DNA from 3 places in the Streptomyces sp. NBC_00414 genome. Region 2 is predicted to be linked to each of the others. Evidence: riboswitches for the same ligand, from Rfam matches in the RefSeq annotation. Region 2 holds a riboswitch; each other region holds the start of a gene.

What was found. Region 2 has a riboswitch for S-adenosylmethionine ahead of OHS59_RS32040 (aminotransferase class V-fold PLP-dependent enzyme). Riboswitches for the same ligand answer to the same signal wherever they lie in the genome.
Region 1: another riboswitch for S-adenosylmethionine. It lies ahead of OHS59_RS44510 (putative leader peptide); the one in region 2 lies ahead of OHS59_RS32040 (aminotransferase class V-fold PLP-dependent enzyme).
Region 3: another riboswitch for S-adenosylmethionine. It lies ahead of thrC (threonine synthase); the one in region 2 lies ahead of OHS59_RS32040 (aminotransferase class V-fold PLP-dependent enzyme).

The regions. Positions count from the first base shown of each region.
Region 1 covers NZ_CP107935.1:1,810,388-1,815,285, forward strand. Annotated here, with positions in the region: gene OHS59_RS07935 (NtaA/DmoA family FMN-dependent monooxygenase) at 1-673, opposite strand, end outside; gene OHS59_RS07940 (LLM class flavin-dependent oxidoreductase) at 693-1,970, opposite strand; gene OHS59_RS44505 (putative leader peptide) at 2,047-2,376, opposite strand; SAM riboswitch class IV at 2,439-2,585, shown strand; gene OHS59_RS44510 (putative leader peptide) at 2,579-2,686, shown strand; gene OHS59_RS07945 (glutathione S-transferase family protein) at 2,806-3,603, shown strand; gene OHS59_RS07950 (GNAT family N-acetyltransferase) at 3,703-4,320, shown strand; gene OHS59_RS07955 (C40 family peptidase) at 4,334-4,898, opposite strand, start outside.
Region 2 covers NZ_CP107935.1:7,371,876-7,376,773, forward strand. Annotated here, with positions in the region: gene qcrB (cytochrome bc1 complex cytochrome b subunit) at 1-1,077, shown strand, start outside; gene trpD (anthranilate phosphoribosyltransferase) at 1,194-2,258, shown strand; SAM riboswitch class IV at 2,540-2,656, shown strand; gene OHS59_RS32040 (aminotransferase class V-fold PLP-dependent enzyme) at 2,834-4,213, shown strand; gene OHS59_RS32045 (Lrp/AsnC family transcriptional regulator) at 4,295-4,576, opposite strand; gene OHS59_RS32050 (rhomboid family intramembrane serine protease) at 4,573-4,898, opposite strand, start outside.
Region 3 covers NZ_CP107935.1:4,835,386-4,840,283, reverse strand. Annotated here, with positions in the region: gene OHS59_RS20775 (glucosyl-3-phosphoglycerate synthase) at 1-845, opposite strand, end outside; SAM riboswitch class I at 1,045-1,202, shown strand; gene thrC (threonine synthase) at 1,218-2,525, shown strand; gene OHS59_RS20765 (MoaD/ThiS family protein) at 2,642-2,917, shown strand; gene OHS59_RS20760 (cold-shock protein) at 3,369-3,575, shown strand; gene groL (chaperonin GroEL) at 4,009-4,898, shown strand, end outside.

The DNA of each region.
Region 1 (4,898 bases), 5.6 Mb from region 2:
AGTCGCCGGCCTGGAAGATCACCGGGCGGCCCTGCGGGGAGCGGGGGACGTTGAACCGCCCCTCGATGTCGAAGTGCTGCCCCTGGTGGACGAAGGCTCCGGCCTTGGCGTCGCGCAGGAACGTGCCGGTCTCCTGGTCGGCGACGATCTCGTCCCCGCGCCAGGAGTCGAAGAGCTCGTTCGCGGTGGCCAGGAACTCCTTGGCCCGGGAGTAGCGCTCCTCCTTCGGGAGGAAGCCGCCGCGGCGGAAGTTCTCGCCGGTGAAGGCGTCCCAGGAGGTGACGACGTTCCAGGCGGCGCGTCCGTCGGAGAGGTGGTCGAGGCTCGCGAACTGCCGGGCCACCTCGTAGGGCTCGTTGAACGTGGAGTTGATGGTGCCGGTCAGTCCGAGGCGTTCGGTGACGGCGGCGAGCGCGGACAGGACGGTGAAGGTGTCGGGCCGGCCGACGACGTCCAAGTCGTATATCCGGCCGCCCTGTTCGCGCAGGCGCAGGCCTTCGGCGAGGAACAGGAAGTCGAACTTGGCGCGTTCGGCGGTGCGCGCGAAATGGGCGAAGGAGCTGAACTCGATGTGGCTGCCGGCTTCGGGGTCGCTCCACACGGTGGTGTTGTTGACGCCGGGGAAGTGGGCCGCGAGGTGGATCTGCTTGACGGGCTTGCGGGGCTCGCTCATGTTCGTGGGTCCTTCCGGCTCAGGCGGTGGTGACGGCGTCGGCGGCCACGGCTTCGGGGGCGGCGTAGCGGTTGGCCGGGCGGTCGAGCCCGAGCAGCCCGCGCAGGGTGTCGGCCTCGTACGCGTGCCGGAAGACGCCCCGGCGCTGGAGTTCGGGGACCAGGCCCCGGGTGATCGCGGGGAGGTCGTGACCGGCGACGGCGGGGCGCAGCCGGAAGCCGGTGAGCCCGGCCTCGCTCAACTCCTGGAGCAGGTCGGCCAGTTCGACCGGGGTGCCGGTGAAGATCCGGGCGTCGCTCGTGTACGGGTACCCCGCGAGGGCGTCGAGCCGCTCCTTGCGGGCCGCGGCCTCGGCGGGGTCGTCGTCCAGGAGGACGACCAGGTCGCCGAAGAGGTGCAGGGTCTCCCCGGCCCGCCCGGCCGCGTCCTGTTCGGCGCGCACCGCGGCCACGATCGTCCGGGCCTGCCCGATGTCGTGCGGGGTGACGAACCCGAGGTCGGCGGAGCGGCCGAGGAGCCGGAACGGCGCGCCGGTCACGGTCTCGTGGGCGAGCGCACCGACCAGCGGCTGGCCCTGCGGGGGCCTGGGGGTGATCGAGGGTCCCTTGACGCTGAAGTGCTTGCCCTCGAAGTCGATGTAGTGCAGCTTGTCCCGGTCCACGAACCGGCCGGTGGCGACGTCCCGGATCTCCGCGCCGTCCTCCCAACTGTCCCACAGCCGCCGTACCGCTTCGACGTGGTCGGCCGCCTCGTCGAAGAGGTCGACCGTCAGCTCCCGCACCTCGGGGCTGCCCAGGTCCTCGATACGGAACGAGGGGAGCGTACGGCGGCCGAAGTGCGCGGCCTCGTTCCGGCGGGCCGACACCTGCACCCGGACGCCCGCGCGGCCGGTGCTCACATAGTCGAGCGTGGCGATGGCCTTCGAAATGTGGAAGGGCTCCGTGTGGGTGGCCACCACGGTCGGCAGCAGACCTATGTGGCTGGTCAGCGGTGCGACGCGGGCGGCGATGAGGACGGCGTCGAGACGGCCGCGGACCTGGTCGGTCCGTCCGTCGGGTTCGGTGAAGTGCGAGGACTGGAGGCCGAGGGCGTCCTCGATGGTCACGAAGTCGAGCAGGCCGCGTTCGGCCTCGGTGACGAGGTCCGTCCAGTAGCCGGCGGTGAGCAGGTCACGGGGGCGGGCAACCGGTTCGCGCCAGGCGGCGGGGTGCCAGCCCGCGCCGTCGAGCGCCACGGCGAGGTGCAGGGCGGCGCTGTGGGGAGTTGGTGAGGGCAGGGCAGAGGGTGCTGAGGACACGGGACGTGCCTTCCTGATCGACCGTAGGGGAGAGCCGGCCCTCACCGGACGAGGGCAGAGCCGCGAGACGTACGGGTCAGGGACGACAGAGCGCGCCGGCGATGCGCAGGAGGTCGATGTGCGGCCGGGTGTAAAGGCGGACGCGGCGCCTCGGGGCGATCTCGGGAACGTGGAGGCGGGGCACGGGGCGTGGTCGCACGTGCGTCACCTCCGTCCCTGCGGCTCGGCGGACCCGCGTCCGGCCGGCCTCGTTCGCGGTCCCGTGATCGGGCGCCGTCTGCTCGTCGACGCACACAACAGTACGGCTGTTCCTTTTCTTCCGGCAGACGGTAATTGATCTCGGAAGTCCGGGGACGGCTCGGCCCGCGGTCCGGCTGCCCACGTACTGACCGGTCCGGCTGCCCACGTACTGAGACGTCGTCTCGCCTTCTTGACGACCTCACTCAGCGCACCGACACTTGCGGGGACGGTCACGATTGTCAGCGCCCGTCGGACGGAGTCCTTCCCGTCCGTGCGGTCATCGGCCCCGGCCCGCTGGCAGGCAACCCTTCCACCGCGACGGGGTGCCCCGGGTGACGACCGGGTTCCGCCGGTGCGGCGGGACAAGCGTGGTCCCGCCTCGTGCGGGCCAGGACCGGGACGGGTGGGAATTGCCCAGGAACGGCTTGACGAGGCGACTGCACATCGATCTGTTGCGCGTCTCCAGCGCTTACTAGTCCACCGCCGGTCCGTTGGATCCGGGCCTGTTGGACCTGCACGACACAGCGCAGTCACTCCGTTTCGCCACTGGTGCCCACAAGGCGGCCAGGGCTTCCGCGATTCCCTCTGGAGAGCCATGCCCGAGACAGTTTCCCGCGGTGCGAGCACAGGTACCTTCGCGACGGCCGCACGTACGCCGGTCACCGACACACCCGCCTGTAGTGGGGCCGCACCGAGCGCGACCGCACGCCCGCACCGCTTCCGCGGCCGCATAGGCGTCGGCCTCGCCGGCGGCTTCTACCCGGCGGCGCACCGCTATCAGCTGTATCTGTCCGAAGGCTGTCAGCGTTCGCTGCGCGTCTCGATCACCCTCGCCCTGCTGGGACTTGAGAACTCCACGGCCACCACGGTCCTGACCCGCCCCGCCGAGACACCCGACGCCTTCGCCGCGCTGCGCCGGGCCTACGAGGCGACCTGGCACCACTACGACGGCCCGCTCACCGCGCCCGCGCTGTGCGACCGGTGGAGCGGACGCGTCGTCAGCAACCACACGCCCGACATCCTGCGCGACCTCGCCGACCTCGCGGAACTCGCCGACCTCCGGGACGGCGAAGGGCCCTGTCCGCCCGCGCTGCGGCCACCGGCCCTGGCCGCCGAGATCGACGCCCTGCGTGAACTCCTCGACCGGGACGTCACTCCGACCGCCCCGCCCCATGCCAGGGCGGCGACCCTGACCCTGCTCGATCACCAACTGTCTGTGAACACCCACGCGTTGGGTGACGCGATCACCGCCGCGGACGTCGACCTCTGGGTCGCGCTCACCCACCTCGGCACGGATGGCGGCGCCCGGTCCGCGTACCCCCACCTGGATCGGTACGTCCGGCGTCTCGGCCGGCACCCGGCCTTCCTCGGCAGTGGGCGGACGGGGCGTTAGAGCCCTGCCCGGCCACCGTTGCGAACACGGTGTTTCCGTTCTGCGAACAGGAGGCCGCAGCCGACGACACGCCTCGCCCGCCGGTGTGAGCATGTCCGCATGATCAGGGAAGAAGCCACGGAAACCCTGGAAGCCAGGGAAGCCAGGGAAGCCAGGGACGAGGATTGTGCCGTCCGGCGGGCACCGGCGGTCCGCTGGGTGTCCGAGGAGTGGGACGCCCCGGCTCCGGCCCGGCTGCGGGAGCAGATGTCCGCCGAACTGGCCCCGCGCTACGCGCCCGTCGAGCACCGGCGGGTGCGTGCGCCGCAGCCCGCGGCCGAGGAGATCGTCGTCACCTGGGTCGCCTACGCCGACGACGTGCCGGTGGCCACCGCCTCACTGCGCAGGCTGCCCGACCGGCACGAGGTGAAGCGGGTGTTCGTGCACCCCGACCACCGTGGCCGGGGCCTGGCGCGAGCGGCTCTTTCGGCGGTGGAGTCGACCGCGCTGAGCCTCGGCGTCGAGCGGCTGTGGCTGCAGACGGGCGCGCTCCAGCCGGAGGCACGGGCGCTCTACACGCGGGAGGGCTGGCAGGAGGTGCGGCCGTACGCCCCGTACGACCGCAACCCGTTCAGCGTCTGTTTCACCAAGGCGCTCACGGAGCCGACACCGGCATCCGCATCGGCATCGGCATCGGCATCGGCATCGGCATCGGCATCGGCGCCACGGTCCCGCTGACCGCCGACGCCCCTCAGGCGGGGCGTATCACGCTGTGGATCGCCGACTCGCCGGCCCAGTAGATCGACTCCTCGCGGATGGCCACGCCCGGGCTCGGTGCGTGGATCATCATGTTGTTGCCGGTGCAGATGCCCACGTGTGCGACCTGCCCGCTGAAGAGAACCAGGTCGCCGGGCCGGATGTCCGCGACGGACACCATCGTGCCGGCGGTCGCCTGGTCCTGGACGCTACGCGGGAGCGCGACCCCGGCGGCCTTCCAGGCGGCCTGCGTGAGACTGGAGGGGTCGTACGAACCCGGACCCATCGCGCCCCATACGCACGGCTTGCCGATCTGGGCGCGTGCGAACTCGACGGCCCTGGCGCCCTGCCCGCCGTACCCGGGGTCGGGCGCCGCGTAGGCGGGTGTGGCGTAAGCCGGCGCGGCGTAGGCGGGGTCGGGGGCGGGCACGCCGTACCCGGGACTGGTCGCAGCCTGCATGTCGAGGGCGACCCCCGTGGCGATGGGCGTGCTCGCGTCGACGTACATGCTCGTGTCGGACTGCTGGACACCGGTGTACTGGGGGCCGACGTACTGGTCG
Region 2 (4,898 bases):
CTGGCCGTGCCGGTCGTCGGCACGTACCTGTCGTTCTTCCTGTTCGGCGGGGAGTTCCCCGGCGGCGACTTCGTGGCCCGTTTCTACTCGGTCCACATCCTGCTGCTGCCGGGCATCATGCTGGGTCTGGTGGTCGCCCACCTGATCCTGGTCTTCTACCACAAGCACACGCAGTTCGCGGGCCCCGGCAAGACGAACAACAACGTCGTGGGCATGCCCCTGCTGCCGGTCTACATGGCCAAGGCCGGAGGCTTCTTCTTCCTGGTCTTCGGCTTCATCGCCGTGCTGGCGGCGGTCGCGTCCATCAACCCGATCTGGGCCCTGGGGCCGTACCGGCCGGACCAGGTGTCCACGGGCGCCCAGCCCGACTGGTACATGGGCTTCTCCGAGGGCCTGATCCGTGTCATGCCGGGCTGGGAGATCAACTTCTGGGGTCACACGCTCGCCCTGGGCGTGTTCATCCCGCTGATGATCTTCCCGCTGGTCCTGGTCGCGATCGCCGTGTACCCGTTCATCGAGGCGTGGGTGACCGGCGACCAGCGCGAGCACCACATCCTGGACCGCCCGCGCAACGCGCCGACCCGTACGGGATTCGGTGTCGCCTGGATCACTCTGTACATGGTGCTGCTGGTCGGCGGTGGGAACGACCTGTGGGCCACCCACTTCCACCTCTCGATCAACACCATCACCTGGTTCGTCCGGGTCGCGTTCTTCGTCGCCCCGGTGCTCGCGTTCATCGTCACCAAGCGGATCTGCCTCGGCCTGCAGCGCCGGGACAAGGACAAGGTGCTGCACGGCCGCGAGTCGGGCATCATCAAGCGCCTGCCGCACGGTGAGTTCGTCGAGGTGCACGAGCCGCTCAGCCAGGAGGCCATGCACACCCTCACGGCGCACGAGCAGTACAAGCCGGCCGAGATCGGCCCGACGGTCGACGAGAACGGCGTCGAGCGCAAGGTGAAGGGCCCGCAGAAGCTCCGCGCGAAGCTCAGCACCGCCTACTTCGGTGAGGACGGCCAGATCCCCAAGCCGACCGCCGAGGAGTACAAGGAGATCACGAGCGGCCACGGCCACCACTGATCACCACCTGTTCGCCACGGCAGGAGCCCCGTCCATTGCATGGACGGGGCTCTTTGCCGTCCCCGGGGCTGGATAGGGTGGACCCACATCCCCGGACACGAACCCAGGAGCGGCAGATGAGTGCTGTGACCCCCGCTGGAGGCGACTTCGCGGCGGGCCGTTCCTGGCCCGCCCTCCTGAACGGCCTGCTGGACGGGCGCGACCTGGGCGCCGACGACACGGCCTGGGCGATGGACCTGATCATGCGGGGCGAGGCGACCGACGCGCAGATCGCCGGGTTCGCGGTGGCCCTGCGGGCCAAGGGCGAGACCGTCGAGGAGATCTCCGGCATGGTGCGCACGATGTACGCGCACGCCAACGTGATCGAAGTGCCGGGTGACACCGTCGACATCGTCGGCACCGGCGGTGACGGCGCGAAGACCGTCAACATCTCGACGATGTCGGCCGTCGTCATCGCCGGTACGGGTGCCAAGGTCGTCAAGCACGGCAACCGCGCGGCCTCCTCCGCGTCCGGCGCCTCGGACGTGCTCGAAAAGCTCGGCGTGAACCTGGAGCTGACTCCGCGGCGGGTGGCCGAGGTGGCCGAGGAGGCCGGGATCACCTTCTGCTTCGCCGTGAAGTTCCATCCGGCGCTGCGGCACGTGGCGGCGGCGCGCGGGCAACTGGGCATCCGCACCGTCTTCAACTTCCTCGGTCCGCTCACCAACCCGGCCCGGGTGAAGTCCCAGGCCGTCGGGGTCGCGCACGCGCCCATGGCGCCCATCGTGGCCGGGGTCCTTGCCGAGCGCGGCAACTCCTCGCTCGTCTTCCGCGGCGACGACGGGCTCGACGAGCTGACCACCACGTCCACGTCCCGGGTGTGGGTCGTACGGGACGGGAAGGTCCACGAGGAGGCCTTCGACCCGCGTGACGTGGGGATCGAGCTGGTGCCGGTGGAGGCGCTGCGGGGGGCCGACGCCTCGTACAACGCGGATGTCGCGCGACGGCTGCTGGGGGGTGAGCGGGGGCCCGTGCGGGAGGCGGTGCTGCTGAACTCGGCGGCGGCGCTGGTGGCTCTCGCGCCCGGCTCCGGGTCGCTCGCCGAACAGATCCGGACGCAGATGGCTCGCGCCGCGGAGGCGATCGATTCCGGGGCGGCGTTGCGGACGCTTGAGCGGTGGGTGGCCGCGACCAACGCGTAGGCGCTGGCGCTGGCGGTGCGGGGTGCGGGTTGGCGGGGCGGGCGCAAAAGATCGCGCCGTTCCCCGCGCCCCTGATCCGCCGGGTGGGGGTGGGCCCACACGATTGTGCCGTTCCCCGCGCCCCTGATCCGCCGGGCGCGCCCCTAGGGCCCCCTAGGGGCGCGGGGAACTGCGCAATCGGGGGTTCGGGGGTGGAGCCCCTGAGGTGGGGACCAGGTCGGTCGTCCCGGTATGCGGACAGGGCGGTTGCGGTCGGATCATCGTGTGGCATGATGCTGGCAGGTCATGAGTGACAGTCAACAGGCCCCGGCCGACTGTCCGGCAACCCTCCGTCCGTGGCGGGGTGCCCCGGGTGAAGACCAGGTCGTAGGCAGTGAGGTCTACGGCAAGCGCGGACCCCTCACCGCTCGCTGGAGCGGACACACCAGGGGTCCTGGTCGTTCGAGGGAGCCTTTCATGAGCAAGCGAATGCGATAGGGCGCCGAGCCCCACTTCCGCGTACCCCTTTCACCTTTCCCGTGCTGAGCCCTGTCCGCTCGCACGGTGATCTCGCCTGCCTCTCACGGGAGTTCGCCATGTCTGTCTCCACCACCGCCGCCGACCGGTCCGCCCACTGTGCCACCGGCACCGACGGGCCCCTGGCCGTCCTGGGCCGGGACGTCACCGTGCCGCTCGTGACCGGCGGAGAGGTCACCTACGCCGCGCTCGACTACGCGGCCAGCGCCCCCGCCCTCCAGCGCGTGTGGGACGACGTCGCCGCGTACGCCCCGTACTACGGCAGCGTGCACCGCGGGGCCGGCTACCTGTCCCAGCTCTCCACGGACCTCTTCGAGAACGCCCGCAGGACCGTGGGGGAGTTCCTCGACTGCCGGGACGACGACGAGGTCGTCTTCACCCGGTCCACCACCGACTCGCTCAACCTCCTCGCCGCCGCCCTCCCCGCCGACTGCCAGGTCTTCGTCTTCGAGACCGAGCACCACGCGTCGCTGCTGCCGTGGCAGGACGCCCGGGTCACCTACCTCAACGCCCCGCGCACCCCGGCCGAGGCCGTCGCGACGCTGGAGCGGGCCCTCGCAGAGCGGGACCCCTACGGTCCGGCGCTGGTGTGCGTCACGGGCGCCTCGAACGTCACCGGTGAGCTGTGGCCCGTACGGGAACTGGCCGCCGCCGCCCACGCGCACGGCGCCCGCATCGTGCTCGACGCGGCCCAGCTCGCGCCCCACCACCCCGTCTCCGTACAGGAGTTGGACGTGGACTGGGTCGCGTTCTCCGGCCACAAGCTGTACGCGCCGTTCGGCTCGGGCGTGCTCGCGGGGCGCTTCGACTGGCTGCGCGAGGCCGACCCGTACCTCGCCGGCGGTGGTGCCTCGAAGAAGGTGTCGCGGCGCGTGGACGGCGGCGTGGACGTCGAGTGGCACGAGAGCGCCGCACGGCACGAGGCCGGTTCGCCCAACGTCATCGGCGCCTACTCCATCGCCTCCGCCTGCAAGGCCCTCACCGAGGCCGGCTTCGACACGCTGGTCGCCCGTGAGCAGCAGCTCGTCGCCACCGTCCGCCGGGGCCTCGCCGAGGTGCCGGAGGTCCGCGTGCTCTCGCTCTTCGGTGACGACGCCCCGCGCGTCGGCGTCATCTCGTTCGTCGTCGACGGCTGGAACAGTTCGCACTTCGCCGCCGCGCTCTCCGCCGAGTACGGCATCGGCGTCCGCGACGGCCTCTTCTGCGCCCACCCGCTCGTCCGTACGCTCCTCGGCAGCGACCCGCAGTCCCAGGGCGAGTGCGGTGCCCCCGAGGCCGCCCCCGGCGAGAAGTCCCTGAACGCCATCCGCGTCAGCTTCGGCGCGGGCACCCCCGACGAACACGTGAACCGTTTCGTGGGCGCCGTGAAGGAACTCGTCAAGAACGGCGCCAGCTGGACCTACCGCACGGAGAACGGGCGCTGCGTCCCGGCCGCGTAGAGGATGGGCCCCGTAAGGGGCGCGGCCAGCCACGACGGCGCGGCACCCGACACACAGCCCGCACCCCCTCCCCGGAGAGGGCTAGTTGTCGCCCCCGATGGCGAACGCGGCCTCCAGGTCGTGCTGCGAGTACGTGCGGAACGCCACATGCGTGTCCGTGCCCTCGACCCCCGGAATCTTGCTGATCATGCCGGGAATGACGTCGGCCAGATCGTCATGAGCCTTCACCCGGACCATGGCGATCAAGTCGTACGTCCCCGTGACGGAGAAGACCTCGCTGACGCTGTCCAGCGCCGCGATCGACTCGGCGATCTCGGGAATCCGGTCCACGCTGGTCTTGATGAGCACGATCGCGGTGATCACGGCTGGTTTTCTCCCTCGGTGGCCGTCGCTGGGCTTTTCACTCTAGCCGGACGGCCGTACCGCACCCACGCGTAGAGGAAGCCGGCGGAGAAGCCCAGCAGGTGCGCCAGATAGGCGACCCCCGGCCCCTGCGACGCGCGCCCCGCCGCCAGCCACTGCAGGGACACCCAGAACGGCAGCACCACATAGGCGGGAAACCGCAGCGGGAGGAAGAAGAGGAACGGAAAGAGACTGGTCACCCGGGCTTTGGGGAACAGGTACAGAAACGCGCCGAGGACCGCGGAGATCGCCCCCGAGGCGCCCACGAGGGTCTGCGCCGAGT
Region 3 (4,898 bases), 2.5 Mb from region 2:
ACGAACTGCGTGAGCGACGGCCGGATCATGTGCCCACGCGCAAGCCGCAGCTGAGCCGTGCGGTAGATCGCCGCGGACATCCGCCCGAGCGCCTGCCCGTCCTGGTGCCGGTGCTTGCGCACGCCCACGTCGACCTGCGCGAGGGCGTCCAGGCCGACCAGGTGCAGCGAGTCGACCAGCATGCCCAGCTCCACGCCGTACCCGACGGGGAACGGCAGCCGTTCGAGGAGGGAGCGGCGGGCCGCGTACTCCCCGCCCAGCGGCTGGACGAAGCCCGCCAGCTGCGGCCAGTGCATGTTGAGCAGCGGGCGGGCCATGAGTTCCGTGACCCGGCCGCCCTGACCCGCGGCGGAGCCGAGCGGACGGTCGTACATCGCCTTGACGAGGTCCACGCCCGGGTCGGTGAGCAGCGGACCGACGATCCCGGAGACGAAGTCCGCGGAGAACTCCTTCAGGTCCGCGTCGACGAAGGCCACGATGTCCCCGCGCGTGACGAGCAGCGAGCGCCACAGCACCTCGCCCTTGCCGGGGACGGCCGGGATGCGGGGCAGGATCTCGTCCCGGTGCACCACACGGGCGCCCGCCGCCGCGGCGACCTCGGAGGTGCGGTCCGTGGAGCCCGAGTCGATCACCACGATCTCGTCGACGAGCGGCACTTTCGCGGTCATCAGCTCGCGGCGGATCACGGCGACGATCTCGCCGACCGTCTCCTCCTCGTTGAGTGCGGGCAGTACGACACTCACCGTGGACCCGGTGGACCGCTTCGCGGCGACGATCTTCTTGAGCGGGCGGTCCTCGACGGACCAGGAGCGCGTGCTCAGCCAGCGCTCGACGTCTTCCAGCACGTGCGGCTCTCCCTTGCGTTCATTGGGATGCGTGCGTCCGAAGGGACGGAAACCCGGTGTGACGGTCATCTCGCGGTTCGGACGGCTCTCTCCACCATCCAGGCCTTCGGTTACAGTCTTGAACAACGCTGATGACCATCGCATGTCGGGGGTCGTTGCGTGGACAACTAAAATCACGTGCAGGACCACAACTGAATACCGCTCATCCAGAGGGGCAGAGGGATACGGCCCGTTGAAGCCCCGGCAACCCTCCAGCCGGTCTCGTCCTGATCATCGCCGATCAGCGCAGCGAGGCTCCCGGCTCGGGAAGGTGCCAAATCCGTCTCATGGCGAAGTGCGTCGTGAGGAAGATGAGGAAAGGGCCTCGCCTCCATGGCTGCGCAGACAGTTGCAAGCACCACGAATTCCACCCCCGTCGCCAACTCCGTCGACCTCGGTCCGGCCGCCGCGCTCTCCTGCCGCGAGTGCGGCCACCGCGTCCCGCTCGGTCCGGTCTTCGCCTGCGAGGAGTGTTTCGGCCCGCTGGAGATCGCCTACGACTTCTCCGGCTACGACACCGAGGAACTCCGCAAGCGGATCGAAGCGGGCCCCGCGAACATCTGGCGGTACGCGCCGCTGCTGCCCGTCCCCGCGGACGTGGCGGAGAAGCCGAACATCAACCCCGGCTGGACCAAGCTCGTGCAGGCCGACAACCTGGCCCGTGAGCTGGGCGTCGACGCGGGCAAGCTCTTCGTCAAGGACGACTCGGGCAACCCGACGCACTCCTTCAAGGACCGCGTCGTCGCCCAGGCCATCGAGGCCGCGCGCGCTTTCGATTTCACCACCCTTTCCTGCTCCTCCACCGGCAACCTCGCCGGTGCGGTGGGCGCAGCCGCGGCCCGTGCCGGCTTCCGTTCCTGCGTGTTCATCCCGCACGACCTGGAGCAGGGCAAGGTCGTCATGGCCGCGGTCTACGGCGGCGAGCTCGTCGGCATCGAGGGCAACTACGACGACGTGAACCGCTTCTGCTCCGAGCTGATCGGCGACCCGGCCGGCGAGGGCTGGGGTTTCGTCAACGTCAACCTGCGGCCGTACTACGCGGAGGGCTCCAAGACCCTGGCGTACGAGATCTGTGAGCAGCTCGGCTGGCGGCTGCCGGACCAGCTGGTCGTGCCCATCGCCTCCGGCTCGCAGCTGACGAAGATCGACAAGGGCCTGAAGGAACTGATCGAGCTCGGCCTCGTCGAGGACAAGCCGTACAAGATCTTCGGTGCCCAGGCCGAGGGCTGTTCACCGGTGTCCGTCGCCTTCAAGGCCGGGCACGACGTCGTACGGCCGCAGAAGCCGAACACGATCGCGAAGTCCCTCGCCATCGGGAACCCGGCCGACGGGCCGTACGTGCTCGACATCGCCCGTCGCACCGGGGGCGCCGTGGAGGACGTGAACGACGAGCAGGTCGTCGACGCGATCAAGCTCCTGGCGCGGACCGAGGGGATCTTCGCGGAGACCGCCGGCGGGGTGACGGTGGGGGTCGCGAAGAAGCTGATCGAGGCCGGTCTGCTCGATCCCACGCTGACGACCGTCGTCCTCAACACCGGGGACGGTCTGAAGACGCTGGACGCCGTCGCCTCCGACACGGGGCTGACCGCGACCATTCGTCCGAACCTCGACTCCTTCCACGAGGCCGGCCTCGGTTCCTAGCCGTTGTTTTACGCTGCGGGCCGGTGGGGGCCGGCCGCGCCCCGCGGCGGAACCGCACATGTCACCGCCCCGCGCCCCTATCGGGGCGCTACGCACCCGACCGGAGGTCCTGTTCCATGAGCGTCAACGTCCGCATCCCCACCATTCTGCGCACCTACACGGGTGGTCAGGCCGAAGTGGCCGCCGAAGGGGCGACCCTCGCCGAGGTCATCGCCGATCTGGAGAAGAACCACACCGGCATCGCGGCCCGCGTGCTGGACGACCAGGGGAAGCTGCGGCGGTTCGTCAACGTGTACGTCAACGACGACGACGTCCGCTTCGAGCAGGGTCTGGAGACGGCCACGCCGGACGGCGTCGGGGTCTCGATCATCCCGGCGGTCGCCGGAGGCTGAGCGCCCCGGCGTGACGGCTGAAAATTACCCTAGGTAATGCCGAACACGCAGAGTTCATCGAATTGCCCCCTCCGTGAGAGAAGCGGAGGGGGCAATTCTGTATGGTTGAGCGCGGTACAGTTGGGGAACCTGCTTCGCTTCGCATGGTCGGCGCATAGGAGTTCGCGCCCGGGGCCCGACAAGAAGCAGCCAAAGTGACTGGCCTGTTTGAGCCGTTTATGGCATTTAACGAGCCCGACTTGCCCTGAATCTTCGTAAATCCTTCACATATTTCCGATCAGCCGTGCCCGGAATTCTCGTCGGATTGACCTGTTGCAGACGGCAGTTGGACGGATACATTCAGCCGCGGTCGACGCGTTCCGGCGCACACCCCCAACCGTTGGGGGGTGAGGTCTGACCCGGATCCGCGAAGTGCGGGTCTGTGCAAGGGCCAGTAATAGGGGAGTTAGGCATGGCTCAGGGCACCGTCAAATGGTTCAACGCGGAGAAGGGGTACGGCTTCATCGCGGTCGACGGTGGTGCGGATGTATTCGTCCACTACAGCGCGATTCAGATGGACGGCTACCGCACCCTGGAAGAGGGTCAGCGAGTCGATTTCGAGATCTCGCAAGGCCAGAAGGGGCCGCAGGCGGACATGGTCCGGCTGGCGACCGGCTGAAGCACGCGCCGACTTACTGCAGCGACGTTCTTCTTCCGAAGGGCTCGTACCTCCCGGGTACGGGCCCTTCGGCATGTCTGCCCGGGTGCCGGGCGGCATGTCTGTCCAGCTGTCGTGCCCCGCATGCCCTCCCGGGTGCCGGTCGCGGGGCGCTCGCGGGTGGTGCGTGAGGCGTGCGCGCGCCCCATGGTCATCGGCCGCCCTGTCCTCGCACCCTCTCCCACCTGCGGATCATCGAGAGGCGCTTGCACTCGCATGGGTCGAGTGCTAATCATTGGCGTTAGCACTCTGAAGGTGAGAGTGACAACGAGGACCGTGTCAGTGAGGTCCGCGGGCCGGGTGGGGCAGGGAACCACCGAGGTCGGCAGACCGTCCGTCGCGGGCGCAGGCGCGGTCCTGGAGATTCCACCCCAGTCCGGGAGGACCACTTCACATGGCCAAGATCATCGCGTTCGACGAGGAGGCACGGCGCGGTCTCGAGCGCGGGATGAACCAGCTCGCCGACGCCGTCAAGGTCACCCTTGGTCCCAAGGGTCGCAACGTCGTCCTAGAGAAGAAGTGGGGCGCCCCCACGATCACCAACGATGGTGTTTCCATCGCCAAGGAGATCGAGCTTGAGGACCCGTACGAGAAGATCGGCGCAGAGCTGGTCAAGGAAGTCGCCAAGAAGACGGATGACGTCGCGGGCGACGGAACGACCACGGCGACCGTGCTCGCCCAGGCTCTCGTCCGCGAGGGTCTGCGCAACGTAGCCGCCGGCGCCAACCCGATGGCTCTCAAGCGCGGTATCGAGAAGGCCGTCGAGGCCGTCTCCGGTGCCCTTCTTGAGCAGGCCAAGGATGTCGAGACCAAGGAGCAGATCGCTTCGACGGCCTCCATCTCCGCCGCCGACACCCAGATCGGCGAGCTCATCGCCGAGGCGATGGACAAGGTCGGCAAGGAAGGCGTCATCACCGTCGAGGAGTCCCAGACCTTCGGTCTGGAGCTGGAACTCACCGAGGGCATGCGCTTCGACAAGGGCTACATCTCGGCGTACTTCGCCACCGACATGGAGCGTATGGAGGCCGTCCTCGACGACCCCTACATCCTGATCGCCAACTCGAAGATCGCCAACGTCAAGGACCTGCTCCCGCTCCTCGAGAAGGTCATGCAGGGCGGCAAGCCGCTGCTGATCATCGCCGAGGACGTCGAGGGCGAGGCCCTGTCGACGCTGGTGGTCAACAAGATCCGTGGCACCTTCAAGTCCGTCGCCGTCAAGGCTCCGGGCTTCGGTGACCGCCGCAAGGCCATGCTCGGCGACATCGCCATCCTCACGGGCGGCGA